DNA from 4 places in the Peribacillus sp. NJ4 genome. Region 2 is predicted to be linked to each of the others. Evidence: riboswitches for the same ligand, from Rfam matches in the RefSeq annotation. Region 2 holds a riboswitch; each other region holds the start of a gene.
The links. Region 2 has a riboswitch for cobalamin ahead of QUF94_RS21630 (ribonucleoside-diphosphate reductase subunit alpha). Riboswitches for the same ligand answer to the same signal wherever they lie in the genome.

Region 1: linked by a shared signal. The riboswitch ahead of QUF94_RS01110 (ABC transporter substrate-binding protein) and the one ahead of QUF94_RS21630 (ribonucleoside-diphosphate reductase subunit alpha) in region 2 are both predicted to bind cobalamin.
Region 3: linked by a shared signal. The riboswitch ahead of QUF94_RS15575 ((2Fe-2S) ferredoxin domain-containing protein) and the one ahead of QUF94_RS21630 (ribonucleoside-diphosphate reductase subunit alpha) in region 2 are both predicted to bind cobalamin.
Region 4: linked by a shared signal. The riboswitch ahead of metE (5-methyltetrahydropteroyltriglutamate--homocysteine S-methyltransferase) and the one ahead of QUF94_RS21630 (ribonucleoside-diphosphate reductase subunit alpha) in region 2 are both predicted to bind cobalamin.

Annotation. Positions count from the first base shown of each region.
Region 1 covers NZ_JAUCFQ010000001.1:221,565-228,979, forward strand. The annotation lists gene QUF94_RS01090 (DNA topoisomerase III) at 1-724, shown strand, start outside; gene QUF94_RS01095 (hypothetical protein) at 942-1,109, opposite strand; tRNA gene QUF94_RS01100 (tRNA-Arg) at 1,610-1,683, opposite strand; gene QUF94_RS01105 (polysaccharide deacetylase family protein) at 1,930-2,769, shown strand; cobalamin riboswitch at 2,857-3,031, shown strand; gene QUF94_RS01110 (ABC transporter substrate-binding protein) at 3,211-4,176, shown strand; gene QUF94_RS01115 (FecCD family ABC transporter permease) at 4,139-5,194, shown strand; gene QUF94_RS01120 (heme ABC transporter ATP-binding protein) at 5,200-6,672, shown strand; gene cbiB (adenosylcobinamide-phosphate synthase CbiB) at 6,669-7,415, shown strand, end outside.
Region 2 covers NZ_JAUCFQ010000001.1:4,339,078-4,346,492, forward strand. The annotation lists gene QUF94_RS21615 (SulP family inorganic anion transporter) at 1-317, shown strand, start outside; gene QUF94_RS21620 (hypothetical protein) at 403-537, shown strand; gene QUF94_RS21625 (manganese-dependent inorganic pyrophosphatase) at 649-1,578, opposite strand; cobalamin riboswitch at 1,872-2,051, shown strand; gene QUF94_RS21630 (ribonucleoside-diphosphate reductase subunit alpha) at 2,258-4,489, shown strand; gene QUF94_RS21635 (ribonucleotide-diphosphate reductase subunit beta) at 4,535-5,587, shown strand; gene QUF94_RS21640 (flavodoxin domain-containing protein) at 5,559-5,996, shown strand; gene QUF94_RS21645 (hypothetical protein) at 6,113-6,280, shown strand; gene QUF94_RS21650 (cold-shock protein) at 6,351-6,548, opposite strand; gene QUF94_RS21655 (hypothetical protein) at 6,747-7,238, opposite strand; gene QUF94_RS21660 (GNAT family N-acetyltransferase) at 7,354-7,415, shown strand, end outside.
Region 3 covers NZ_JAUCFQ010000001.1:3,126,309-3,133,723, reverse strand. The annotation lists gene QUF94_RS15605 (alanine/glycine:cation symporter family protein) at 1-456, shown strand, start outside; gene QUF94_RS15600 (YozQ family protein) at 672-893, shown strand; gene QUF94_RS15595 (energy-coupling factor ABC transporter ATP-binding protein) at 996-1,841, opposite strand; gene cbiQ (cobalt ECF transporter T component CbiQ) at 1,860-2,636, opposite strand; gene QUF94_RS15585 (energy-coupling factor ABC transporter substrate-binding protein) at 2,623-2,934, opposite strand; gene QUF94_RS15580 (energy-coupling factor ABC transporter permease) at 2,936-3,679, opposite strand; cobalamin riboswitch at 3,855-4,050, opposite strand; cobalamin riboswitch at 4,254-4,443, shown strand; gene QUF94_RS15575 ((2Fe-2S) ferredoxin domain-containing protein) at 4,593-4,961, shown strand; gene cobJ (precorrin-3B C(17)-methyltransferase) at 4,976-6,631, shown strand; gene QUF94_RS15565 (sirohydrochlorin chelatase) at 6,650-7,415, shown strand, end outside.
Region 4 covers NZ_JAUCFQ010000001.1:4,643,103-4,650,517, reverse strand. The annotation lists gene QUF94_RS23220 (ABC transporter permease) at 39-830, shown strand; gene QUF94_RS23215 (ABC transporter permease) at 835-1,620, shown strand; partial or broken gene QUF94_RS23210 (acyl-CoA thioesterase) at 1,662-2,151, opposite strand; gene metE (5-methyltetrahydropteroyltriglutamate--homocysteine S-methyltransferase) at 2,148-4,454, opposite strand; cobalamin riboswitch at 4,609-4,800, opposite strand; gene QUF94_RS23200 (potassium channel family protein) at 5,058-5,477, shown strand; gene bcp (thioredoxin-dependent thiol peroxidase) at 5,540-6,010, shown strand; gene QUF94_RS23190 (aminopeptidase) at 6,022-7,146, shown strand; gene QUF94_RS23185 (D-2-hydroxyacid dehydrogenase) at 7,281-7,415, shown strand, end outside.

The DNA of each region.
Region 1 (7,415 bases), 4.1 Mb from region 2:
GGAAAACCCTGCTCGTTTCATGGCAGGGGAAAGCAAGGAACTCATTAAGACTCTGGGTGAAACTGGCGGGATTGGGACTGTTGCAACACGTGCTGACGTTATTGAAAAATTGTTCAATAGCTTCCTGATTGAAAAGAGAGGGAAGGGCCTTCATGTAACTTCGAAAGGTAAACAACTCCTTCAATTGGCACCTGAAGACTTACGATCTCCAGCACTGACAGCTCAATGGGAGCAAAAGTTAACAGCGATTGCCAAAGGACAGCTACCAAAACAGGCATTCATCGGCGATATGCGCGACTATGCCAAAAATATCGTACAAGAAATCAAAAATAGTGACCAAAAGTTCAAGCATGATAACGTGTCAGGAACGAAATGTCCTGATTGCGGCAAGCTGATGCTTGAAGTGAATAGTAAAAAGGGAAAAATGCTTGTCTGTCAGGATCGTGAATGTGGCCACAAAAAAGGTGTTTCACGTGTAACAAATGCCAGATGTCCACAATGTCACAAAAAGATGGAAATGCGCGGTCAAGGAGAAGCACAGACATTCACCTGTAAATGCGGTTTTCACGAAAAACTTTCTTCTTACAATAAACGAAGAGGGCAAAATAAAAATCAAAAAGTATCAAAAAATGAAGTCTCCAATTATATGAAAAAGCAAAATAAAGAAGAGCCGATCAATACTGCCTTAGCGGATGCTTTGGCCAAACTGAAATTCGATAAATAAAAGAAAAGGGTCCTTCACTTTTAGCTTAATAGTGAAAGGGCCCTTTTTTATGGGGTTATTTGCATGGGGCAGGGTGGGCAAATTTCCTTGTCGGCAGGTCCATCTTTCCAGACAAAAGATTGCCGCTTGATGAAGTGGCGAAATTCATATAAAAGTAAAAGATAGCAGAAAAGGATGGAGCATTCGCTCCATCCTTTTCCATATATCACTGCTTCGGTTAAATTTCATTCAGTACGGTGCCGTGTAATTCATATTCAAGTGTTTCGTCAGTTGTGTGTGTGTGTTTATCCGTATCTGCTAGTGTAAGCGTACTGAATGTCTGCTGATCACCCGGACTGAAAATTGCTTCATCATTCTCTGGATTCCATAGGTTGTAAATACTCATGATCAGTATCGTCCTCCTTTGGGCGAGAAGACTAGTAATTCCCTTTTTGGTTATCGACTAACTCTTCAATTGACTCTAACGCTGATCACCGGGACTAAACACCGCTGCGTCATTCTCTTTGTTCCATTGGCCTCTGATTGTACTCATCGTGCACATCATCTCCTTTGGTGAGAATGTCTTACAGTATTTATCTACCCGGATGGGACAGGTTAAAACATATATTTCAAAAAAATATTACTTTTCTGCGGATATTTATATCGAAAAACATCATTAATTAAAACTTCTCTTTAAACAGAGTCAAAAAGTTTTGAACGAAAATTAAATGGTTAATCTCATAATGTATTGATCGCCGATACTTCCGGCTTTTCTCATACCGGTATCTAGAAATCCGACCTTTACATTGGAAGCCCCTCAAAAGCCTAAATAGGTAAGGCCATACCAACAGAAAAAACCCTGTTACGACGCGGAGGTACCGCATTGTAACAGGGTTTTAAAATTAGCGTCCCAGATAGGAATCGAACCTACGACCTACAGCTTAGGAGGCTGTCGCTCTATCCTGCTGAGCTACTGGGACATATAAAAAAAGTCGACGACTTATTTATTATATTTCTTATAGGCAAACTTTTCAAGTTAATAGCAATAATAATTATGAAAAAAATCATCTAAATGCTTAGCTGGTCTCTTGTTTCTGTATTTCCTTTTTTTTCGTAAAATGGAATACTTTATTATTTGCTGGTTTTCTGGTACTATTATACTAGAAAAAAATAGGAGAATGATAGTGAGAAAATACAGAGTTTTACTGTTTGTGGCATTGCTGGGGATGTTAATTTTACCTGCATGCTCACAAGGGATTTTAGAGGGTATAGGCAAAAAGACGGCTGCGCCGATTGCGGAAGATGACATTGAAGTGGTTGAGGCAGCGGAGAATGGCACCGGACAGGATTCAAAGGACGACCCGGAACAAATCGATACGAGAAACTGGATAAGGGCCGATTCCGCGGTTCAGTTTCCAATATTGATGTATCATAGCATTTCTGAAGGTAATGGCCTTCGGGTTCCAAGAGAGGAATTCCAATCACAAATGACTTGGCTTCGGGAGAATGGTTACTATACATTATCCCCTAAAGAAGCATTCCTCGTTTTAACCGAAAATCGGATGCCAAGTGATAAGTGCGTCTGGCTTACTTTTGATGATGGCTATACAGATAACTACACGGAGGCTTTCCCCATATTAAAAGAATATGATATGAAAGCAACCATCTTCATGATCGGGAAGTCCATTGATAAAGGTCATCACCTGACTGAAACTCAAATGTTGGAGATGAGCAGGAATGGGATTTCGATCGAAAGTCATACTATCAACCATTTGGAGCTGAACCGGATGACGGCAGAGCAGCAAGAATCGGAAATGGTTCAGTCGAAGGAGCTATTCGACCGTATCCTCGATCAGGACACGACAGTAATTTCCTATCCGGTTGGCCGGTATAACGAAGAGAGTCTATGGGTGTCAGAAGAAGCTGGATACAAGATGGCAGTCACCACCGAACCTGGAGGAGCTTCAAGGGACCAAGGGATGCATTCCCTGCATAGGGTTCGGATTTCACCGGGATTATCAGTCGAGGGATTTGCGTCCCTGATTGAAAATGCTTCTAATCACTGAAGGTGGACGGGTCATTTCGAGGCAAGTCAGAAAAATCATATAATAATCGATTCTTACATGGTGTATAATGAAAGGCAGTGAAAATTATATACATATGAACGATTTGGTGTCTTAATGACTTAATAGGGAAGTTGGTGAAATGCCAGCGCGGTCCCGCCACTGTATATGGGAGCCAACGGATGTTTACCACTGTATGAGATATGGGAAGGTGCCGTTGATGATGACCATGAGCCAGGAGACCTGCCAAAATTCGTACACCTGTAACCTACGCGGATGGGAAGGTGTGTGGCAGACCCTAAAGAGTCCGTAATTATATTGTTGCCATACAAGCATCTTCCGTTTAACGGGAGGTGCTTTTGTTTTGGGGTGCATCTTCCGATAATGCGTTTTGTTTATTAGGTGTGAAGAAATTAAAAGAAAAAAAGATTGTGGGGAATGAAAATGAAGAAGATTTTTGGTCTGATACTGGTGATGTTGCTGACTGCAGGTATGATGGTTGGCTGTAGCGAAGCTACTAATGAAGGAAAAGAAAAGCAGGAAACGAATCATGCCAAACAGGAAGTTTTCCCGATTACGATTAAAGATGCAACAGGCGAAAAGGTGACGATAGAACAAAAACCGAAGAAAATCGTTTCGTTGATACCAAGTAATACGGAAGTTGTCTTTGCACTTGGCTTGGGTAAAAAGGTTGTTGGTGTTTCCGACTATGATAATTATCCGGAAGAAACGAAAGAAATTGAAAAAGTTGGCGGAATGGAAATGAACACGGAGATGATTGTCTCTTTGAAGCCCGACCTTGTTCTTGCCCATGCATCCAGTGCCCATAATTCGAATGAGGGTTTACAGCAGCTTAAGGATGCTGGAATTGATGTCCTCGTAGTCAATGATGCACAAAGCTTTGACCAAGTCTATGATTCTATTGATATGATTGGACAGGCAACAGGGGAACATGAAAAGGCAAAAGGAATCGTTACGGACATGAAAACGAAGCTCAAGGATATTCAGGAAAAAGCCAAATCTGTAAAGGAAGCGGATAGGAAGACCGTTTTTGTGGAGGTTTCTCCGTCACCTGAGATATATACACCTGGAAAAAATACCTTCATGAATGAAATGCTTCAAATTATTTCAGCGGAAAATGCAGCTGCTGAATTGGATGGATGGGCAAAAATTGATGAAGAGTCGATGATCGCTGCAAATCCGGATGTCATCATTACAACGTATGGTTATTATACAAAAGATGCAGTAAGTCAAGTGAAGGGCCGAAAAGGATGGCAAGACGTAAATGCTGTGAAGGATGACCAAGTCTTTGATGTCCATTCCGACTTGGTGACCCGTTCCGGTCCACGCTTAATAGAGGGAGTAGAGGAACTTGCCAAATCAGTCTATCCGAACCTATTTGACAACTAAATGGACGATTGCTTATTTGATTGCGTTATTATTTTTGTTATTCGCAATGACGATAGGCATTTCCTTTGGTTCGGTGCCAGTACCGATTCCTGTACTTTTACAAATTATCGGCAAGGAGATTTTTCATTTACCGATTTCAGCTGATCCGGATGTAATGCTTACGAATATTGTGATGAACATCCGCTTGCCGCGTGTGTTGCTAGCGGGTTTTGTTGGGGCATCACTTGCGATTTCGGGAGCGGGATTTCAGGGCCTGCTCCGGAATCCGCTCGCTGACCCTTACACATTAGGTATTTCATCAGGAGCATCAGTCGGTGCTGTATTGACAATATTCTTGAATATATCACTACCATTCATCGGCTTATATACTCTTCCGGCATTGAGCATCGTATGCTCAGTGCTCACGATGTTCTTCGTACTGGCTTTTGCAAAAAAAATGGATCGATCGATGAAAGTGGAAACGATCATTTTAACGGGAATCATTTTCAGCTCGTTTTTAAGTGCCTTCATTTCATTGATGATTGCGCTGACTGGTGATGAATTAAGACAAATCATCGGCTGGCTGATGGGAAGCGTTTCAATGCGCGGATGGAATTATATTGCAATCATTTTGCCGTTTTTTATTATTGGTTCGTTGATCTTGATCATGAATACGAGCGAATTGAATGCGATGACTTTCGGGGAAGACCGGGCAAAACACTTAGGTGTTAATGTTAAGCGGCGGAAAATGTGGATTTTGATAGCCGGTTCGATGTTGACAGGGGCAGCTGTTGCCGTTTCAGGGGCGATTGGCTTTGTAGGATTGGTCATTCCTCATTTTGTCCGAAAGATTTGGGGACCTGACCATAAACATTTGCTTCCGTTGTCATTGCTGGTAGGAAGCGGATTCCTAATATTGGCGGACTTTGTAGCACGGTCGATCATTGCCCCATCGGAACTGCCGATCGGGGTGATCACTTCACTTATCGGGGCACCCGCATTCGCGCTGATTTTATTAAAGAGACGGAGAGAAGGGTAAGATGGATGCTTGAAGTTAAAGGGTTAACAGGTGGATATGACAACAAAGCTGTTTTGGACTCTGTTACTTTTGATGTACATAAAGGGGAATTATTCGGGATTCTTGGCCCAAATGGCAGCGGAAAAACGACGCTTTTAAGTATGCTTAGCGGGGTGCTCGATTATAAGGGCGGAAGCATACGGATAAGAGGAAGGGATTTGAAGGATTATTCGTCAAAACAACTTGCACAGGTCATTGCTGTGCTCCCTCAGCATTCCTCATTAGCTTTCTCATATACGGTAAAAGAGACGGTCTCACTTGGGCGATATGCCCATCAAACAGGTTGGTTCCATAGTTGGTCCGCAGAAGATGAAACGATTGTCCAACGGGTCATGGAACAAACGGGAGTAGCGGATTTTCACGATCTTCAATTTGAACGATTATCAGGCGGGGAGAGACAAAGGGTCTTATTGGCACAGGCACTTGCCCAAGAACCGGAAATCCTTTTTTTGGATGAGCCTACGAACCACTTGGATCTTTCCTATCAAAAGGATCTTCTTGATCTAATGAGGAAAATGGCAAAAGAGCAAAAGTTGACCGTTATTTCAATTTTTCATGACTTGAATTTGGCTGGGTTATATTGTGATCGGCTTATGTTGCTTGAAAAAGGGAAAATTTTGGTTGTGGATGTGCCGAATGAAGTGCTCCGACAGGAACGGATTCAGGAGGTATATCGTACGACGATCGAAAAACATCCACATCCCGCCCTTCCGAAACCGCAAATGTTCATCGTTCCGGAAAAGCATGGCAATGATACTATCCCATTGGAAATTGATGATTCTTATCTGACAGTCGGATCTGAAATTATTCAATTGAATTCCCCGATCCCGCTTAGAACGATGTCTTCTGGAGTGACTGGTTCGGGGACGGGATGGCATAAATATTTCGTGAATAGGCATGTCCATCATGGATATGATTGCGAGGATCATCATGTTGAAATGGCTGACTATTTAAAAACTCATGGATTTGACCCGCAGCAAACGGTAGGGATGATGACGGCTGTCTTTCTCGATACGGTTGCCTTCAAGTTATTAAGAGCTGAAGATTTCTCGGTTTTTATCATCGTGACCGCTGGTGTAGGGAATGCCATCGACGCATCTTTAGCTGACCGACATTCTTGGAGTTCCGCTCCAGGAACGATAAATACATGGATCTTCATAAATGGGCATTTGGCAGAAGAGGCTTTCATCCACAGCATAGTTACTGCGACCGAGGCAAAAGTAAAAGCGCTTCATGATTTGCATGTCTTGGATAAGGTGACAAATACATGTGCAACAGGAACATCGACAGACAGCATTTTGATTGCGGCAACTCAAAGAGGGGCAAAGCTTCAATATGCAGGCACCATCACTCCGTTAGGGAAGCTGATCAGCCGCGGTGTATATGATTGTACAGTGGAAGCATTAAACAATAATCGGAAACGGATTGAGGATTTATGATTTACCATCATCTTATTGCGGTTACGCTGGCGTTTTTCCTTGATCTATTAATTGGTGATCCGCCAAATTGGCCGCATCCAGTCAAATGGATAGGAACGATGATAAGCAAGTTGGATCTGGCATTCAATAGAGGAACACATAAGAAGCGGAATGGACTCTTCATGTTGTTCATCGTCTTATCGGTGGTGTTATTGATAACTGGTCTTACCGTCTATTTGGCTTATCGTATCCATCCGCTTGCAGGTATCCTTTGGGAAGCTGTTGTCATTTCCACTACGATAGCTCAGAAAGGCTTGAAGCAAGCTGGAATGGATGTTTGCCATCCGTTGAATCGAGGGGATTTTCCTGAAGCGAGGCTAAAGCTTTCCTATATCGTGGGCCGTGATACTGCGGATCTTGATGAATCCGAAATAGTCAGGGGCACCGTGGAAACCGTAGCGGAAAATACCAGTGATGGGATTACAGCCCCGATGTTTTGGGCAGCCATTGGCGGTGCGCCGCTCGCGATGATGTACAGGGCGATTAATACCTGCGATTCCATGGTAGGGTACAAAAATGATAAATATGGGCAATTTGGCTGGGCTTCAGCCAAGCTCGATGATATCGTCAACTGGATTCCCAGCCGCCTCACCGGGCTCCTGATGTTGCTGAGCTCGAAATCCGGCTATCATGGATTTGGTGCTAGATGGAAGATATTATTCAATGATGCAAAAAAACATCCAAGCCCGAACAGCGGGTGGTGT
Region 2 (7,415 bases):
CAGCTAAAATTTCTAAAGTGGCTGTTGAGAAAACGGAAGACATCCAAGCTAAGAAAATCACTTATCGTATCAGCGGACAAATATTTTTCGCTTCGGTCCAGGACTTTGTTTCGAAGTTCGATTTCAAAGAAAAAGCCGATGTAATCATCATCGATTTTTCCCACTCTAAAATATGGGATGCTTCTGCAGTCGGTGCTGTTGATACGGTTGCCCTAAAATATCAGCTACAAGGTACACCTGTCCAGGTGCAAGGCCTCGATGAGGAAAGTTCGTTATTGCTAGAAAAACTCGCCACATCAGAAAGTAAAATATCTTGAAGTAGTAAAACTCTGCTGAATAGAAACTTTTCAAACCGACAAAATAGATAACATGAAATATTTCCTTTTGAAAGGAGCGAAAAGCATGACATCCGAGCAGGATTATACGGCAGCAAATCTGTCACCAGATTTATTGAATGAACTGAAAAGCTTTGAAAGCAAACTTGGCGAGGAAGCCAATAAAGAACTGATTGTCATCGCCTATGAAAAAGAAAAGTAAACTTTGAATTAAGAAAAAAGACTCAAACACCTTTAAATGGATGGTTGAGTCTTTTTTTGCATGTACAGAAAAAGGATGCCCACGTTTTTAATGAGCACCCCTTTCCCTATATTATTTACTGAATACGCCCGTTAAGACCGGCACGATTTGTTTTTTACGCGATACAACGCCCTCTAAGACGGCGATGTTATTGTTTAATGAAACGTCATATGCTTTTTCCACTGCATTGGCTGCTTTACCAAGAGCCAAGGCAACAGAATCATTGGTCAGGATATCCGTTACTACGAATAGGAATAAATCCAATTCCTTCACAGCGATGACCTCTTCAATGGCTGCTTCTAGTTCGGCTTGCTTAGCAAGGACTTCGTTCGGATCAACAGCATTGACCTGGGCTATCTCCACTTTAGCCATGCCCATGGAGAATTCTTTTGCATCAAGAGTGATAAGCTGGGCAATCGTTTTGTCGCTCAAGTCAGCTCCCGCCTTCAACATTTCCAAACCATATGTTTCAGCGTTGACTCCCGCAATATCAGCCAGTTCCATAGCTGCTGCAACGTCTTGCTCCGTGCAGGTCGGCGATTTGAACAATAAAGAATCCGAAATGATGGCAGACAGCATAAGACCTGCGATCGCTTTAGGGATTTCAACGCCGTTTTCTTTATAGATTTTATTTAAAATGGTTGCCGTACAGCCAACTGGTTCCGCACGGTAATATAAAGGATCGCTTGTTTCAAAGTTAGCGATGCGGTGATGGTCGATAACTTCCAACACACGTACTTGGTCAATATCTTCAGCACTTTGCTGGCGTTCATTGTGATCGACCAGGATCACGCCATCAGCTTCCCCTGCCACCTTTTCCACAAGACGAGGAGCTTCGAATTTGAAGTGGTCCAACGCATATTGAGTTTCACCATTCACTTCACCTAGACGAACTGGTTCAGCGTTGATACCTAACTGCTTTTTCAGATCTGCATAAGCGATTGCTGAACAGATTGTGTCTGTATCCGGGTTTTTATGTCCAAAAACTAATACTTTTTCCAAGATTTTATCTCCTTTTTCATAAATATTTTTCCGCGAATCCCCTTATCGCAATTAAGGAGAGCCACCTTTACTATACACTTTATTTTAACACAAAATCCCCTAAATTCAGTGCTTGAATTACCCATTCCCCAATAAAATCTTTCATTCTTTCACCCTCTACCTTCGCTTTGTCAATAGATAAGGGTTGGTTTTTCTCAAATATATTAGTTGAATTATCATCGTATATGGCTTACGATAATATAAGCAGAAATACTAGATATTGATTACACAAACAACACTAATAACTATATATAGAATTTTTTGTAATCCAAGGTGCCAGCGATGGCTGAAAAGGGAATCCGGTGCGAACCCGGAACTGTCCCCGCAACTGTAAATGTGACGAAATGAGAAACCACTGTATAGCTCTCTATACGGGAAGGACTCAAAGTAGGATGATCATGAGTCAGGAGACCTGCCTTGAATTTTTCACGTTTCTTATTCTTCGGGGATTGAGATGATGAAACGATAGCATAATGGCTATTTTTTCATGGCTCTTTTATTCTATCGTTTGATCCGCTCAATTTATTGGGCGGTTTTTTTTTATTTTAGCGGAAGTTTACAAGGAGGATTATTAATGACTCAAACATATAACTCTACCATAAGTGAAAATGACACCGACACGAATTCCATCCAGCTTGAGATGTTATCGAAGGAATTCGAAGGCCGTCTCGATATGGAAAAGTTCAAAAAGCGTTTTACAAAATGGCTTGATCGCAAAAGTGACTCAACCGAAGAACAGGCATCAAAGAAACTGATTCAGCTCGCTCTTGAAAGTGTCGATATCGATGCTCCCGATTGGACGTTCGTTGCTGCAGCAGAACTGTTGAATGCGATGTATAGGGATGCACAATCCAATCGAGGTTATGAAGGCATGAGTTATGGCCCATTCTATGAACTGATCACGGAACTCTCCCAACTTTCAGAAGGCCAGCGTTACCCCATCTATAAATCAGAACTGCTCTCTTCTTATACGAAAGCGGAAATTGAGGAATTGGGTTCGGTGATCGACCCGGAAAAGGATAAATTATTTTCTTACATAGGCATCTACTTATTAAACGATCGCTACCTAGCCCGCCCAAAAAAGGACAAGGTCTACGAACTGCCCCAAGAGCGCTTCATGATCATCGCGATGGAAATCATGCGATTGGAAAAAACGGAGCACCGCCTGCAACTTATCAAAGAAGCTTACTGGGCAATGTCCAACCTTTATATGACTGTTGCGACACCTACACTCTCCAATGCAGGAAAAACGCATGGACAGTTAAGCTCTTGCTTTATCGACGCAATTGAAGATTCCATTGATGGTATCTACCTATCTAACTACGATGCCGCAAAAGTATCAAAATTCGGCGGCGGTGTCGGTCTTTACGTTGGTAAGATCCGCTCGCTTGGTTCCGATATCCGTGGTTTCTCTGGAAATAGTTCCGGCACGACTCCTTGGATTCGACTATTCAACCAGACAGCTGTCAGTGTCGATCAATTGGGGCAACGTAAGGGTGCCATCGCGATTTACTTGGATGCCTGGCATAAAGATATCATGAGCTTTCTTGATTTGAAGACGCAAAACGGGGATGACAGATTAAAAGCCCATGATATTTTTACGGGTGTATGCATTCCTGATTTATTCATGGAGGCTGTACGTGACAGAAAAGAATGGTATCTTTTCGATCCGCATACCGTCAAGCAAACCCTTGGATTCTCACTTGAAGACCTTTACGACGAGAAGAAAGGCGAAGGAAGCTTCAGGAATCATTATGCACTTGCTGTCGAGGCCGCAGAAAATGGTACGCTTCCAAACTATAGCTTTGAAAAGATCAATGCGATGGACATCATGAAAAGCATTATGATTTCTCAATTAGAAGAAGGCGTACCATACATGTTCTACCGCGATGAAGTGAACCGGAAGAATCCAAATAAACATAAAGGTATGATTTATTGTTCTAACCTTTGCACCGAGATTGCCCAAAACTTAAGCCCTTCGACGATCACGGATGAATACGAAACAGAAGATGGAGATGTCGTTGTTGTTCGTAAAAGCGGCGATTTCGTTGTCTGCAACCTTTCATCCATTAACTTGCCCCGTGCGGTGAGCAGCGATGTTTTGGAAAGGTTGATTCCCATTCAGATCCGGATGCTGGATAACGTAATCGATGTGAATAATCTTCCGGTCAAGCAAGCATCCATCTCGAACAAACGGTACCGGGCAATTGGTTTAGGAACGTTTGGATGGCATCATTTACTTGCCACACAGAATATTTATTGGGAATCGGATGAGGCTGTTGAATATGCCGATGCATTATACGAAAGGATCGCTTACTTAACGATCAAGGCATCCAATGAATTGGCTAAGGAAAAAGGAACGTACCCATATTTCGAAGGATCGGATTGGCATACAGGGGAATATTTCGAACTACGTGACTATACGGATCAAAAATGGATGGATTTAAAAGTAAACGTCCAGGAACACGGGACCCGTAATGGATATTTAATGGCCATTGCCCCCAATTCATCGACCGCCAAGATCGGTAATTCCACGGATGGGATCGATCCTTTGTATGAAATTGAATTTTACGAAGAAAAGAAAAACTTTAAATTCAAGGTGACCGCACCAGGCTTGACGCCAAATACGTATGAATATTATAAAAAGACCCGATTTAATTTGGATCAACTGGAAAGCATCAGGCAAAATGCTGCCCGCCAACGCCATATTGACCAAGCAATCAGCTTTAATCTGTATGTACACAACACAATCAAAGCCAAGGTCCTATTGGATATACATTTAACGGCTTGGGAATCCGGGTTGAAATCAACATATTATGTTCGTTCAACCTCTTCCGAATATGACAATGCCTGCGAAAGCTGTTCAAGTTAACGACGACCATAACCCAGTAATCTACTCTTAAAGGAGTTTTCACGAATGACAAATCATATCAAAAAGATCCGGATGCTGGAACCAACGCATCCAACTAAAGCGACAGGTGTTTTCAAAGGAGAAGCTTCAGGCTTTCTCCTTTGGAACGATATTCAGTATGAAAAATTCTATGATACCTATACTCAGCTCATCAATAACTTTTGGAAACCATCGAGCGTGAACATGATTCAGGATAAAAAGCAGTGGGGCGAATTGGACGAAGATATCCAGGACGCTTTTCTTGATATCCTTACGATGATTGCTGGAATGGACAGTCTACAAACGCCCACTTTAGTAGAAATCCTTCGGTACATCAAAGATCCGGCGGCAAAAGCTATCCTGGCCAATATGGCCCAGCAGGAATCCATCCATAATGAATCTTATTCCTATATCCTTGCTTCCCTGATCCCAGTAGGCAAGCAAAAACAGCTTTTCGACCGCATTAAAGAACATCCGGAAGTAATAAAGCGTAATCAACCGATCGTGGATGCCTATCAAACGTTCGTGGACGATCCAAGCCCCCAGCATTTATTCGAGGCACTGATCCATTCAACGAACCTCGAAGGGATTTATTTCTATTTGGCTTTCGCTTTCTATTATAATTTAGGACGCCAGAACCTTATGACCGGTTCGGCTACGATGATATCCTATATTCATCGCGATGAAATGGTCCATTTTGATTTCATTGGTATGCTCGTTCAAATCTTGATGTATGAATATCCTGAGTTAAATAATGAAGAAAACACGAAGTTCATTTATACAACGATTGAAAAAGCCGTCGAACTCGAAAAGGAATGGTCTGAATATATGCTTGAAGATATCCAAACCAAAGCCGATCTCGATTTGGAAGAATTCAATGAATACATCGAATATATCGCCAACAAACGGTTACGCATGCTAGGCCTTGAAAACTTGTATAAAGAATATAGCGAGAACCCGATGCCATGGATCAAAACGTTCGATGATGAATCCATCGGACTTACCAAAACCGATTTCTTCGAACAGAAGTCTAGGACATACAGTCAAGTAAATGCCAGCAATGGGTTCGATGAGCTATAAAGTTGCCATTGTCTATCATTCTGCCGGAGGCAATACAAAAGCGCTTGCTGAAGCCATCGCTTCCCTATTACCTAAATCTGAACTATATCGAATGAATGAATTCGATTTACGTACATTGCCGGATTACGATGCATTGATCGTTGGTACCTATACATGGGGAAACGGCGAGCTGCCTGCTAAATCAGCAGCACTTTATACAGAACTGGAGCAGCTGCCAATTGCTTCTCTTAAAACGGGAGTATTCGGAACTGGTGAAACCAACTACAATCATTTTTGTGGGGCGGTCGATTATTTCCGGGACATGTTATTTGCCAAGAGCCAGTTATTGGTGACATTGAAGATAGAACAAATGTATCAAGAATCGGACTTGTCCAGACTTCAAAAGTTCGCCTCGCTATTCCAGAACTGACTGAAAGGGGATATGCATTTTCGCATATCCCTTTCAGTTGTTTTTAAATAAACTTAGTTCCGTGTATCATAGCAAGGGTAAACATGAAGTATAATGAAGGAAAAAAGGAGATAAACATGTCTGATAATATAACTCAGTTCCTGCCTATCCTTTTTATGCTAGTGCTTGTCGTATTTGTTATATTCATTGTGTTTTACCTGACAGGACATTTTAAACGTTCAAAACGGATCGAAGAAAAATTGGACAGAGTATTAAAGGAAATGGCCGAAAAAAAAGAAGCATGAACGTGGCTTCCCTTACAAGGAAAAAAATAAAAAGACTCCAGAATCGGAGTCTTTTTTTATATGCGTTCAATTATTTTTGAACGTTAGCTGCTTGTGGTCCACGAGCGCCTTGCTCGATTTCGAAAGAAACTTCTTGGCCTTCTTCAAGCGTTTTGAAGCCTTCGCCTTGGATAGCTGAGAAATGTACGAATACGTCGTCTTGGCCTTCAACTTCGATGAAACCGAAACCTTTTTCTGCGTTAAACCATTTTACTTTACCTTGTACCATGATAGTTCCTCCTGTGTTTGGAAAAATCCATTTTATTACTATTTTTGGTTCTGGATAATGTTTCAAGAGGAATCCTATAACAGTAAATCCTTCTATCAAACTTATTCCGAACAAAAATAATTACTCATATTATATCATGGGAAATCCCAAAAAAACAAGATTATCACAGTAATTCAACCGACAAATTATCCTAAAATTCTACATTTTCCGCTTCTTGCTTTGACGAAAGCCTTCGTCCAATAAGTAGCGTTCCGCCTCTACTGGACTCTCGAAACACTCCTCCAGATTCGAACCTGAATACACGTTCCAAAGTTGGTCTTCCCTTTCAAGTGAAAGCTCTTGCTTTTCACGGCCAATCCATGTTCCTTCCAACCTAGCGAACTCGTTTTCCTCTTCCTCGATTTCAACAGGAGGTTCAGAAAGATATTCCATGCTTTTTTTGATCAGTTCTTTTAATTCCGCTTCATTATAGTCACGTATATTGATGAACCCTTTACGGTCAGTATCTTTTTTTCTCATATGGCCGGCGTAAACGAATCCATTTCCATTGGGATGCAAATGCTGAACGACGATCTTTTTCTCCTGGACACTTTCTGGATAATGGAAATTCACGCGTCCCAATGAAACGTCTTTTCGCTGTAATTCCGGAAAAGTTTCAATGATGCTCAATTTTTCTTCAAATGTTAACAAATTTCTTCCTCATTTCATTAGTTCATATTGTTTGTCGATTATAACACAGACTGATAAGAAACAATAATCTCCCTCTTCCATTATAATGTAATGAAAGGGAGTGATTTGATTGATCATGAAAACTCGGGACTTGGACTCCGATTATGGCCGGCAGCTTTATAAACTTCAAAAAGCATC
Region 3 (7,415 bases), 1.2 Mb from region 2:
GAAACGGATGGAATCGTCCTTACCCAGAATGCCCTTGGAACCGCATTGGGATCTTGGGCTGGTATTTTCCTTGCCATCATTGTACTGTTATTCGCCTTTAGTTCCATTGTGGGTAACTATTATTATGGGGAGTCGAACATCGGCTTCATCAATGAAAATAAGGTTTGGTTAAACATCTATCGTATCGCAGTTGTAGGGATGGTGATATTCGGTTCGCTTGCCTCACTGAAATTTGTTTGGGGACTTGCTGACTTGCTGATGGCCCTTATGGCCATTATCAACCTAATAGCCATAGCATTACTAGGGAAGATTGCATTTGCTGCACTGGCGGATTATCAAAAGCAAAAGAAAAGTGGGAAAAATCCTGTCTTCCATGTGAACAATATTAAAGGTTTGAAGAATGTGGAATGTTGGGGTGACCCAAACGATAATATGGATGTGAAGAAGGAGGCCTAACCTCTTATTAAGCTTACATGTAAAGTCCTTGAAAAAGGATTTTGCTTGTAAGTTTTTTTTGTGAAATCAATTGATTGAAAATAAGTAGAGTCAGCCTTTTTTACTCCTTTTTTTATCATTATTGAATATTGCTTTGTTTTTTACACAAAATACCTTTGTCTCTATTACTGCTGTCAATCGATGATTGGACAATTTGAAAAATGGGAGTGAAAACAATGGATAGCAAGCAATCAAAAAATGAATCTTCAGAAATCGCAGGAAGAACATATGATGCCAGTGACTATAAACGGGAAGATACTTTATCTTCTGGATTGGCCACAACCCACGAACAAGTTTCGGATACTTATGCGGAAGGCGAGATAAAAGCTGTCATTGATGATGTAAACGGAAAGGATATCGAGATTAAAAAGGAGGGATCTGAGGAAGAAAGGAAATGACTTGTTTATTGGTTAGGGTCAAGAATTTCCGGCTGATATTTTAAGGATACAACGATTTAATCCCCTAGCTTTTTGAATGATGAAACAAGCTAGGGATTTTAATTAATAAATTTTTTCTGTCTCGATTTTTTGAAGCAACTCTTCCTTCGTTCTTGGGACAAGTTCCTTTTCTCCGGGTATTCTTGATTGAAGAAGGGCTTGAAACATTTCAAAAACCCACGGCTTCTCGAGATGAGCCTTCATCAAAATGTCTTCATCATGAAAAACGGATACAGGGTCCCCTTGGTATATGACCTTTCCATCGTTCATGACAACGACTTCATCAGCCCATTGATAGGCTAAATTAACATCATGAGTTGATAGAATTATCGTTTTGTCTGGGTGGTGGATACTGTCCAACAGAGCCATGATCTGTCTGGAGAAATAAGGATCCAATCCAGCGGTAGGCTCGTCCAAGAGCCAGACATCGGGTTCCATGGCTAGTACCCCGGCAATGGCGACACGTTTTTTTTGCCCTAAGCTCAAAAAATGGGTAGGTTTGTCTTTCATTTCCGTTACTTCCGTTTGATCCATCGCCCATTGCACTTTCTCCTGGACTACATTTCTATCCCATCCTAAATTCATCGGTCCAAACGATATATCCTGTTGAACATTAGCTGAAAAAAGCTGGGAGTCGGGATCTTGAAAAACGATTCCGACTTGTTTTCGTAATGATAATAATGCTTTACGGTCATATTTCATTTTCTTGCCTTTAAATCTGATTGTTCCTGATGTTGGTTGTAAAAGACCATTTAAATGGAGGAATAGAGTCGATTTGCCGGCTCCATTATTGCCTAATAATGCAATCTTTTTACCTTGTTGAATCAGTAGTGAAAGATCTTTTATCGCGAACGTCCCATCTGCATATTGATGCGTGAGGCCCTCTATATTAAAGATATGCTCTTCCATTTTTGAATTGCCTCCAATTTACATATATCCATAAATAAGGATTAAACTTCCTAGTATTACAATGGCGATTAGCCAATTGCGTGAGGAAAAGGTGTAAGTATCCTCGATATAAGAAAGGTTATCCTGATATCCTCTTGCGTTCATGGCCATCGTCAATTGCCCAGAGCGCTGGAATACTCCCAAAAATAATGATGAGGTTAGTAACCCGAGAGATCGAATGCCTTGCCTTACCGAACCATATCCCAGTCGTGAAGCTTGTGCTAGGTGGATGGCCAAAGCTGTATCTAAAAAAATAAAGATGAAGCGATAGGTCAATTCTATTAGATCGATCAATAAGGAAGGCACTTTAAGTTTTCGCAGTACGGATAGAATGACGGTAATGGGTGTAGTCAAGGTTAAGAAATATAAACAGCTTATACTGCTAAATACGACAGTGATCAAATTGATCACTGTACCAATGCTGCCATCGCTGATGAAAATTTGCCAATTTCCGACTTTCCAGGACCACCAAATATTCGGCATCGAAGTAAATGTACTGGAGATAGAAAAAAGGATGGTAAGTGTGCCTGATAATAGAAAGAATCCTGGTAATAAGAGTAATTTCAGATAATACGAAAGCGGGATTTTTGCCACAAAAAGGATTAAAGCGCTCATCACCATAAAAGTGATGAGCGAAACGGCCAAATCCCTTACCGTTAACGAAAACAGCATAAGGGAGAGTGCAAAAATCATCTTTTCCAACGGATGTACATCCTTTAGCCCATTGAAATAGGCATATTTATCAATGAGTAACATGTTTCGATTTTTCGTTCATTTCTTGTTTGGTTTGTTTTTTCCTTTGTCTCATTACGCCAATGAAGTATCCAATGAAACCAGCTCCGATTGCAGCTTGCAGCGCAAATAATAAGCTCTCGGTTTCTGCACCTGGCGGCTCCCAAATACTATTGAACCAAGGCTTGTATTCCGGCTGGATTTTAGTGATGGCTTCTTCAGCTTCGCCGTCGGCACCGCCAAATTCCGTTCCTTGCTGGGTGATTAACGGTATGGTGGCAAGAATGACGACCAGGAAAAGCAGCAATAAACTTTTTTTCATGTTAACGGGCCTCCTTAGATAAAACTCGCAGCAATTTCAATTCGCCTAGATTGTATTTTTTCAGGAAATTCATCACAACCACTGTCAATAATCCCTCGCTGATTGCCAAGGGAATTTGGGTCAGGGCAAATATTCCTGTAAATTTATTGAATGAGGCCATGAATCCACCTACCTCGGATGGAAAAGCAAGTGCAAGTTGAACGGAAGTTACCACATAGGTTCCTAAATCGCCAAAAGCAGCTGCCAAGAAAACGGCCAGCGAAAAAGACCACCCCAATTTAGTTGCGCCCTTGAAGACAAAGTAAGCAATGAAAGGTCCGCATACAGCCATGGAAAATGCATTGGCCCCTAATGTCGTCAATCCTCCGTGAGCCAGTAGAACAGCTTGAAATAATAGAACGATGGAGCCTAAGACACTCATGGCCAATGGCCCGAATAATATGGAACCTAAACCAACTCCGGTAGGGTGTGAAGAACTTCCGGTAACGGAAGGGATCTTCAAGGCAGATAATATGAATACGAATGCACCCGATAGACCGAGCATCATTTTTGTTTCTGGGTTTTCCCTTACTTTGGACCTAATGGACCGGTAACCCAAGATTAGAAATGGAAGGGTCACGGCCCACCAAAATATGGCCCATTCAATTGGTAAAAAGCCCTCCATGATATGCATGGCCATCGCACGTTTTGGGACAAGAAGTAGTAAAATGACAAAATAAAGAATTTTCCAATTGACTCTTTTCATTCTTTCTCCTTTCAACACCTTTAATTTTTCTGATCAAAACTTTAGAAGAAAAGCGGCGCCCAACATAAAAAGCACTTCTCTCAAAAGAAAGAAGTGCGTAATGAACAGGAATTTTGCAGCATAAACCAATATGGGTCATTCTACCTGGTCCGCACACCCATCCTCGTAGGTTGAAACAGTTTCACGCTTCATGGCAGGTCTCCTGGCTTAGGTTCATCGTCCCGTTACATCCTTCCCATCTCATTTGACAGTGGATTAATGTTAACGTAATAGGACTTCCCTTTACAGTGGCGGGACCGCTCCGGACTTTCACCGGCTTCCCTTTTAAGCTGAATTCCGAGAAATTCAACACCATAAAACTTATGTAATTATTTCGAAAATTCTCGTATAGTGTACCATAAAGAAATAATTTCAGCTACACTCTCTTTTTTTTTTTTTGACTAAGAATGCAGAGAGGAAAGGCTTATGGCTGGATTTACACTATTAAACTTTTCTAAACAGTCGGAATAAACTATTGAATTTTGCTAAAGTTGTTATATGATAGATAAGGTTAGCTATAATTGTATAATAAAACCAAATATTTCATTTTAAAAGTGCTCTTGTGTGAATATGCAAGGGATAATAGGGAAATCGGTGAAAATCCGATGCAGCCCCCGCTACTGTAAACGCTGATGAATTTGTCGATAACCACTGGCTTAAAGCCGGGAAGGGACAAAGTAAAATGAAGCGTAAGCCAGGAAACCTGCTTTTGAAATTGTATGATACTTTTCGGAGGGAAAGGTAGAAGGACTATGACGATTTTGGGAGATTCAGCATATTTGCGGAGGGCTCCTCATTCATATAGTTTTTTAAACCTTGACTCTTATGTTAAGGTTTTTTATTTTGCCTTTTCCCTGAACTCAGGAGGAAGAAGATGACTACTTGGAACTTGAAGGGTACAAATACGCATTTGTTGATTTGCAATGGAAGCAGTTGCATGAAAAAGGGCGGGGAAGAAGTAACTCAAGCGATTCGCGATGAAATTACTTCAAAGGGACTGGATTTGAAAATTCATACAACCAGGACACGCTGTAACGGAAGATGTAAGGATGCCTGCGTTGTGATTGCCTATCCCCAAGGGAAATGGTATAGAGTGGATACGCCTGATTTCGGTCGGGAGATTGTCAGCAATATCGAAGATGGGGAATATGTTCCACAGATGATCTACCAATTCAGTGATGGGGAAATGACGCCTAATCCGGATTTTCCTGCTCATACGGGTATTTCAAAGAACAAATCGTAAAAGGAGATGTCTTAATGAGTACAAACGGTAAATTATTCGTCGTGGGCTTTGGACCAGGGAATTTTGAACACATTACCAAACGTGCTGTCGAAGCCCTTCAAGAAAGTGACTACATCATTGGTTATAAAACTTATGTTGAACTCATTCAGGGACTGCTTACAGATCAAACGATCATTAGTACGGGGATGACTGAAGAGGTATCACGTGCTCAGGAAGCAGTAAAACAAGCGGAGTTGGGAAAAAAAGTGGCTGTCATTTCCAGTGGGGATGCCGGAGTGTACGGGATGGCAGGGTTGGTTTATGAAGTATTGATTGAAAAAGGTTGGAAAGAAGAAACTGGAGTGGGCATTGAAGTCATTCCTGGTATTTCTGCAATCAACTCTTGTGCGTCTTTACTTGGGGCACCAGTCATGCACGATTCGTGTACGATCAGCCTCAGTGATCATTTAACTCCTTGGGACCTAATCGCTAAAAGGGTGGAAGCAGCTGCAATGGCTGATTTTGTCATTGCGCTTTATAATCCGCGCAGCGGCAGGCGGACTAGGCAAATTGTTGAAACACAGAAAATTCTCCTTCGCTACCGTTCGCCAGATACACCTGTCGGGTTGGTGAAAAGTGCTTATCGCGATCGGCAGGATATTGTCATAACCAATTTGAAAGATATGTTGAATCACGATATTGGAATGTTGACCACCGTCATTATCGGTAATTCATCCACTTTTTTATACGATGACAAAATAATCACACCAAGAGGCTATCAGAGGAAATATACATTGAATTCGGAAAAGCAAACATTGAAGCCGCATCAGCGTCTGCAAAAAGAAGCGGAACCGTGGGCATTAGATCAAGAAGCCGATTCCATGCAAGAAACCTCTACGAAGTCTGCTGGAGGAGTTGGATTACTTACAAAAGCTCCAGAAAAGAAGTCCACTTCTTTTGAAATGGCAATGGAAGCCTTATCAAGAGTGAAGGGTCAAACCGTTCAGCAATCCATTAAGCCGATTGTCCAGCAAAAAATGGAGTCGGTATTCGAACTTGCCGTAAGTCCAGGTGTGGCAAATAAACAATTCACTCCCAAACAAATGATGACACTTGCGGAAGTTGTCGGGGAAAAGGGAACGATGGAATACACGCCAAATCATAAGATCGTTTTAAAGATCCCGACAACGGACGCGGAAGTCATTACGGGGAAATTGCAATCAGCAAACTTTCTATTATCGCCGATTGGAGATGTACTGACGTTAAAAGCCTGTGATTTCTGTGATGGTGAAAAAGCGGAATCCATACCATATGCGGATGAAATACACCGGGTGCTTGGCGGAATGAAAATGCCTAAGGAACTGAACATCGGATTTAATGGGTGTGGAATGGCTTGTTATAGTGCCGTGATGGATGACATCGGGATTGTCTTCCGAAAAGGGAAGTTCGACTTATTTCTTGGAGCTAAACCGGTTGGAAGAACGGCCCATCCAGGTCAGCCGGTAGCTGAAGGCATTGAACCGGAACGGCTTGTTGAATTGATTACGGACATTGTCGGGGAGTATAAGCAAAATGCCCATCCAAATGAGCGGCTTTTTAAATACTTCAAACGTTCAAAAAAGATACAGAATTTTTCTTATCAGGACATTGCTCCCAAAATAAACATAGAGCCTGCGCCTTGTGAAGACTAATCAAGAGGGGGAAAGTAAATGAAAGCAGTTTTGTTTGTAGGACACGGAAGCCGCCTGGCTTCGGGAAACGAAGAAGTCGTTCATTTTATTAAAAATATGATTCCGGCAATGGATGACAGTTTTTTGGTAGAAACGTGCTTCCTGGAATTTGCGACACCGAATATATCAAAAGGCATTGATAATTGTGTAAAACGAGGGGCTACGGAAGTTATCGTCATACCGATCATTTTGTTGCATGCAGGACATTCGAAATTACATATCCCAGCTGAAATAGAGGATGGGAAAACCAAATATCCAGAAGTGAAATTCACATATGGACAAACGATCGGGGTCCACCATGATGTATTGACGATCCTGACAGACCGACTTGAGGAAGCCGGCTTCGATACATCCTCGGAACAGGCTGAGACAGCAATATTGCTAATTGGCCGAGGGGGCAGTGATGCTGATGCAAATAGTGATATATATAAAATTTCACGATTATTATGGGAAAAATTAAACGTTAAATGGGTCGAAACAGCGTTCATGGGTGTAACGGACCCGCATGTTGATGAAGGCATTGAACGATGCATCCGGTTGGGGGCAAAAAAAATAGTGATGCTGCCATATTTCCTCTTCACGGGGGTGTTAATGGAAAGAATGGAGGATATGCTGAAAGGCTATCAAGAGCAATATCTTGATCGGGAATTTATTTTGGCGAAGTATTTTGGGTATCATCCAACCTTACAGAACATTCTGCAAGAACGAGTAATTGAAGCTAGTGAAGGCAGATCAAGTGGGGCAC
Region 4 (7,415 bases), 300 kb from region 2:
ATTAAGAAACAACGTGTCTATCAAGAAGGGGGAGGGCAATGGGGAAGTATATTGCAATGATCCGCATGCGTTTTTTGATGATGCTTGCGTATCGAACGGATTATTATACCGGCATTTTAATTTATAGCATTAATATCGGTGCTTATTATTTCTTATGGAATGCGATATATGGAGAAAAAAGCTCCATCGAAGGACTTTCAAGTATGCAGATGACAACCTACGTCGCTGTTGCATGGATGGCGCGTGCTTTTTATTTCAATAATATCGACCGCGAAATCGCCACTGAAATTAAGGACGGCAAGGTCGCCATTGAAATGATCCGTCCTTATAACTATTTAGGCATGAAAACGATGCAAGGACTTGGGGAGGGGATATTCCGTTTCTTCTTCTTCTCGATTCCGGGAATGCTGCTGGTAGCTTTCATTTTTCCTATTGAATTGCCACACGAGCCGGCTACGTGGGGGATATTCGGCATTTCCTTGCTGTTCAGCTTCATCATCAATACACAAATTAACTTATTGACGGGAATCACTACCTTTTTCTTATATAATAATGCCGGATTGATCCGGGCTAAAAGGGTTATCATTGATTTATTTTCCGGTCTGCTGCTGCCCATCAGTTTCTATCCGATATGGGCACAGGAAGTGATGAAATATTTGCCCTTTCAAGGGATCAGCTATGTACCAAGCATGATTTTTACGAACGGGTACAGTTCAGGCGAAATTGGCATGGCGCTTTTACAGCAGTTAATTTGGTGCATCATTCTTATAATACCGATTCAGCTTTTATGGATAGTCGCAAAAAAACAGCTGATTATTCAAGGAGGTTGACGGGATGTTTTATGTATCGATGTTTTTTCAATATGTGAGTCAGTATATGAAAACAAGATTGCAGTATAGAGCCGATTTCTTCATGGAAATCCTATCTGACCTGCTGAATCAGGTCGTGAATCTGGTATTTATCTTAGTCGTTTTTGGACATACCCAATTTTTAAGCGGGTGGAGCCGTGAAGAAATCATATTCATTTATGGATTCTTCCTTATCCCATTCGCCCTTTTTTCAGCCTTTTTCAACATCTGGGATTTTAATGATCGCTATATCGTCAAAGGTGAAATGGATCGGATATTAACAAGACCGATACATAGCCTCTTTCAAGTCATCTTAGAAAGAATCGAGCTAGAATCGTTGTTTGGCGTTGTGACCGGTTTGATCATTATATTCTATTCGGGGGCTTCATTGGATCTGGAGCTTGCGTGGTATGACCCGATTCTTTTCATCATTTTTGCAATAGGAGGGGCCCTTGCTTATGCAGCCATATTCGTAGCAATAGCAAGCATTGGGTTCTGGTCGGATGCGAAAACATCCATCATGCCAATGATGTACAATATCGGGAACTACGGTCGCTATCCTGTTGATATATATAATAAGGTCATTCGTTTTATCCTTACATGGGTGCTGCCATTCGCGTTTGTTGGTGTTTATCCGGCATCTTATTTCCTTAGAAAAGAAGAGTGGTATGCATATGCATTTGCCACACCTGTAATCGGGGTTGCCTTTTTCATGATATCCGTTTTCATATGGAATCAAGGAGTGAAGAGGTACCGTGGGGCAGGAAACTAAAAAAACCCCTTCAACAGTATTCATGTTGAAGGGTTTTTTGTTTATTTGCGTTTATTTTTTCTTTCAATATATCTTGCTTGTGCTTGAACATATTGCTGCTTTTCCTCTTCCGTTTCCGGAATGACCTGAGGTACGATTGTCGGCTTACCGTTTTCGTCAATGGCCAGCATCGTTAAAAAAGCGCGTGCCGTAAGCTGCTTTTCACCTGTTAATAAGTTCTCACTCTCCACTTTCACGAATACCTCCATTGATGTGCGATGGGCACAAGTGACATAAGCTTCAAGGTTAATTGCGTCCCCTGTCTTGATGGGGGCCAAAAAATCAAAAAGAGTCGCTTGAAGCAGTCACAACGGGTTTTCGGCAATGGCGCATAGCTGAAATACAGGCTATTTTATCAACATAAGCCATTACTTTCCCGCCAAAGATGGTATAATGATGATTCGTATCCGGTGGAAAAACAAGGTCGGTTAGGAAAGTCCGTGACTGCTGTGGTGGATGGGCATTTGATAAGCCGCTTTCCTTTTCAATCATTTGCCTGTTGTTTGGGCTAAAAGATTTTTACGGACGATTATTGCTGCTTCGACCATGTTTTTCAGGGAAGCGACGGTTTCCGGGATACCCCTTGTTTTCAGGCCGCAGTCGGGATTGATCCAAAACTGGTCTTTATCCAATACTTTGATGCCCCGTTCAATCATATCGACCATTTCTTCCACTGCTGGAACTCGGGGACTGTGAATATCATACACACCCAGGCCAATACCTTTTTCATACGTTTTTTCCTCGAATGCGGAAGCAAGCTCTCCGTGGCTACGGGATGTTTCGATGGAAATTACATCGGCATCCAAGGAAGAAATGACATCCATGAAACTGTTGAAGTCGCAATAGCACATATGCGTGTGAATTTGCGTTGTATCCTCCACGCTTGATGTGGATATCAAGAACGAATTCACAGCCCAGTTCAAATACTCATCGCGATCGCTTTTTTTCAATGGTAGACCTTCCCTAAGTGCAGGTTCATCAACTTGGATCATTTTGATTCCAGCCGATTCCAATGCAATGACTTCTTTTTCCAAAGCAAGTGCCAGCTGGTAGCAAACATTCTCCCTGGAAATATCATCACGGACAAATGACCAGTTCAAAATCGTGACAGGACCTGTAAGCATTCCCTTTACGGTCTTCTTCGTCAGTGATTGTGCGTATACACTTTCCCTGACTGTCATCGGTTCGATGAAATGGATGTCACCATAAATGACTGGTGGTTTTACGCAGCGAGACCCATAGGATTGTACCCAGCCCTTTTCTAGAAAGACAAATCCGCCTAACTTATGACCGAAGTATTCAACCATATCCGTCCGTTCGAATTCCCCGTGTACGAGAACGTCCAAGCCGATTTCTTCTTGAATGTCGATCCACCTGCCGATTTCTTCGTTAATGAATGTTTCATATTGCGCAGCGCTCCATTCTCCTTTTTTGAATTTCCCGCGTGCTTGCTTAACTTCAAATGTCTGGGGAAAACTACCGATCGTTGTTGAAGGTAGAAAAGGCAATTTGAAAAATTCCTGTTGTTTTTGGTAACGTTCTTTAAATGGCAGCTGACGTCCAACATGCTCTGATTTAGCCTTTTCGACACTGGATTGTACACTCTTATGATTCCGTGCATTTGAACTAGCTAACGTCTGAACCGTTAATTTATTAGCATCGACCTTATCGGCGATTGCTTCAAAGCCCTGATTATTCCCTTTGACCAAAAGTGTTATTTCTTCAAGTTTCTCATCGGCAAAAGCAAGGGTTTTTTTCACTTCTTTTGAAACGGCGGTTTCATTACGAACGGTCACTGGAACATGAAGCAGGGAACAAGAGGGTTGAAGCCAGATTTGGTCTTCGGCTACTTTTTTCTTTAGAGTGTCGATCAATTGAATCTTTTTCGATAAATCAGAAAGCCAAATATTTTTTCCATCTATCACACCTGCACCAAGCACTTTGTCCTTCGGGAAGCCGGATGCTTCAAGATTACTTAGATTCCTTCCTTTATCATGTACAAAATCAAGACCGATTCCCTGAACTGGTAATTCGATGACTTCTTGGTAGTGTTCCACGGCATCAAAGTATGTTTGCAGCATGATGTTCAGGTTTGGTGCTGCTTCATTCAGTTTTTCATAGAGGTAAGTAACAGTTTGCATATCATCTTTGGAAATGGATGAAACAAGAGAAGGCTCGTCCATTTGAACCCACTTCACGCCTTCGTGCTCCAACTCTTGCAGGATTTGCGTATATAGGGGAAGCAGGCTCAGGATTATGCCAGGGATATCTTGTTTTTTGAAGCCTTTGGAAAGGGAGATGAAAGTATAAGGTCCGATTAACACGGGCTTCGTTTCAATCCCTAGCTTTTCCTTGGCTTCCCGATATGCTACAAGTGGTTTATTTTCTGTTAAAGTCAGCTGTGGCAGTTTTAATTCAGGGACGATATAGTGATAGTTCGTATTGAACCATTTCGTCATTTCGGAAGCGACCTCATCATTGTTCCCGCGAGCCATTGAATAATAAACGGAAAGGGGAACGCTTCCGCCTCCATAGGCAGAGTAACGTTCAGGAACAAGACCGAACATGACGGACATATCGAGCATTTGATCATAGAAAGTGAAGTCGTTGACAGGAATGATATCAATGCCTTGATCTTTTTGTTTTTGTAAGTTGCCTAAACGGATGGCCTTTAGTTGTGCCGTGAATTTTGGTTCATCGATTTTCCCGGACCAATATGCTTCCAATGTACGTTTCCATTCACGATCTTCCCCGATTCGCGGGTACCCCAAATTACTGCTTTTCAAAATTCTCATCCTCCTACTTTCCTTTGATTTGTTTAAAAACAATAAAAAAAGCACCCCTAACCGTCAATAAGAGAAAGTTAGAAATGCTTAAAATAAAGAGACATGCAGAATGCCCCTTATAATTATAAGGTCCCTAACACCTCCCTATCTCCCGTAGGTTAAAACAGTGTTGTCGAAATAGGCAGGTCTCCTGACTTAGGGAATATCATTAGCAGCGAGCCTTCCCGATCCGTGGACCAGTGGCATATTGGATGGCGCTAACATTCCCATTACAGTGGCGGGACCGTGCCGGAATCAAACCGGGCTTCCCTTTTAATCCTAATGAAAATTAGGAACCTATTTCCACATATGAAATTTCACTAAACCCGCTGATAAACTGATTGCAGGCACCAAATATTTATAAAATAAAAACTATTATAAAAATTTAGACAATCTTAACATATCCGACCAAAAGGGTCAACATGAAAAAAATCGGGAAACGTTCCCGTTTTTTTGACAAATGCCTTTAGGGTGTGTGAGTGATAAGGCTGAAGTCTGTTCCTAAAAAAGAATATATTGTTAGGACAGGGAGTATGTATAAAGGAAGTGGCGTTTTGAAATGGGGCGTAGGGGATGACTTTCTACATCTTGATTGCAGGAATCATTTTTTGCATGGTGATGAGCATTCGGACGTTATTTCTTGTTGAGTCGGGAGGAAAGAAGTTTTCTCTGGAGGATATGCTGTGGCTTGGCAATTTATATGCGACGATATTAGTTGGATTTGCACTGATTTATTTATTATACGAGCTTCAGAATCATTCGGTGATTCTTGATATGGGCAATCGATTGGATGGCACGTTCTATGAACAGTTGAAGACTTCTTTTTATTTTAGCGCAATGACCATGTTTTCTGTAGGGTATGGAGATATAGCCCCAATTGGCATGGGCAGGATGATAGCTACCATTCAGGCTTTCATCGGGTACACACTCCCGGCAGCGTTCGTGATTCGGACGGTGATCGATCTGGAGCATAAAGAGAGGAAGGATAAATGAAAGTTGTGTTTCTTTCGATTATTGGGTACTCTTACCATAATGAAGGAAATGGAGGATTCAATATGACTGTTAAAATTGGAGAAAAAGCACCTGATTTTCAACTCCCTGCAAACAATGGTGAAATGGTTTCCCTATCGGATTTTAAAGGGAAATACATCGTTTTATATTTTTATCCAAAAGACATGACGCCAGGATGCACGACGGAGGCCTGTGATTTCCGGGACCACAATGAACAATTCGAGGAATTGAACGCTGTCATCATTGGTATCAGCCCAGATCCGGCGGCACGTCATGAAAAATTCATCGAAAAACATGGATTGCCTTTTCTGCTGCTAGCTGACGAAAACCATGAAGCGGCTGAATCATTTGATGTGTGGCAATTGAAAAAGAATTTCGGCAAGGAATATATGGGCATTGAACGTTCAACTTTCCTGATTGATAAGGCAGGTAAAATAGTCAAGGAATGGCGTAAAGTAAAAGTCAAAGGCCACGTCGAAGAAGCGCTTGAAACTCTTCGAGACCTAGAAAAATAAGGGACAGGCAGATGAAGGATGAACGAATAACGAAGCTTGCGGCCAGGCTGATTCATCATTCGATACAATTACAGCCAAAAGAGAGAATCCTCATCCGGGGCCATATCAACACGAAACCGTTGTTGAAAGAGCTGATTGATGAAATATACAGAGTGGGTGCTTATCCATATATAGAACTCGAAGACGATGAGATTAGCCGACATCTGTTACAAGGGAATGTGAAGGAACAACTTGAAACATCATCGCAATGGGCTTTGAAGAAGTATACGGATATCGATGCGGTCATCATCATCACCAGTGAAGAAAACGACGTGGAAATGACTGATGTTCCCATCGAGAGGCACCGTATTCAAGGGGAAGCTATGAATTCTCCCACTCTTTTCTATGTAAACAACCGACGGTGGGTCTTACTTAATTATCCCACCAACGCATCAGCGCAAAAAGCCGGCATGAACTTCGACAGGTACCAAGACTTCCTTTTCAAAGTATGCACTATGGATTACGGGAAAATGGAGGCGGCATTGAAACCGTTAAAGCAATTGATGGAACGGACTGACAAAGTCAGGATCGTTTCACCGGGGACAGATTTGACTTTTTCCATCAAAGGTATGCCGGCCATCATATGTGCCGGAAAAAAGAATTTACCTGATGGGGAAGTGTTTACGGCACCCATAAAAGAGAGCGTCAATGGAAGGATATCCTTCAACGCACCTACAACCTATGAAGGAATCACCTTTAGTGACATGGAATTAAACCTTGAAAAGGGGAAAATCATTAAAGCCATTTCCAATCAACCTGCCAAAATGAACCGGATTCTGGATATCGATGAAGGGTCCCGTTTTATCGGGGAGTTCGCAATTGGAATCAATCCATACATATTGGAACCTATGGACGATACATTGTTCGATGAGAAAATAAGCGGAAGTCTGCACTTGGCTCTGGGACTTGCCTATGGAGAAGCGGATAATGGAAACCGTTCATCTATACACTGGGATATGGTCTTGATCCAGCGTCCTGAATATGGCGGTGGTGACATCTACTTTGACGATGTGCTGATCAGAAGGGATGGTGTTTTCATATTGCCTGAATTACATGCATTAAACCCAAATTCATTAAAACAAAGCCTTTTTTATTAAGGCTAAGGCTTTTGTCCAACTCAAAAAGGGGACACCTGAATATGCTTTATTAAGGGAATACCTCCTCAGAGAAAGTTGCACGGGACACACAGAGCCCGTGTTTTTTTTATGTTAATTAAAAGGGAGAGATAAACATGTTAATACTTTCAACAATCATTCCGAATGAAAGCATCCAAACGAAGATGATGGACGCTTTTCCTGATTTGAACTTTATTTATCAAGAAGAATGGACGGATGAGCCACTTAATGAAGCGGAAATCTTGATTACA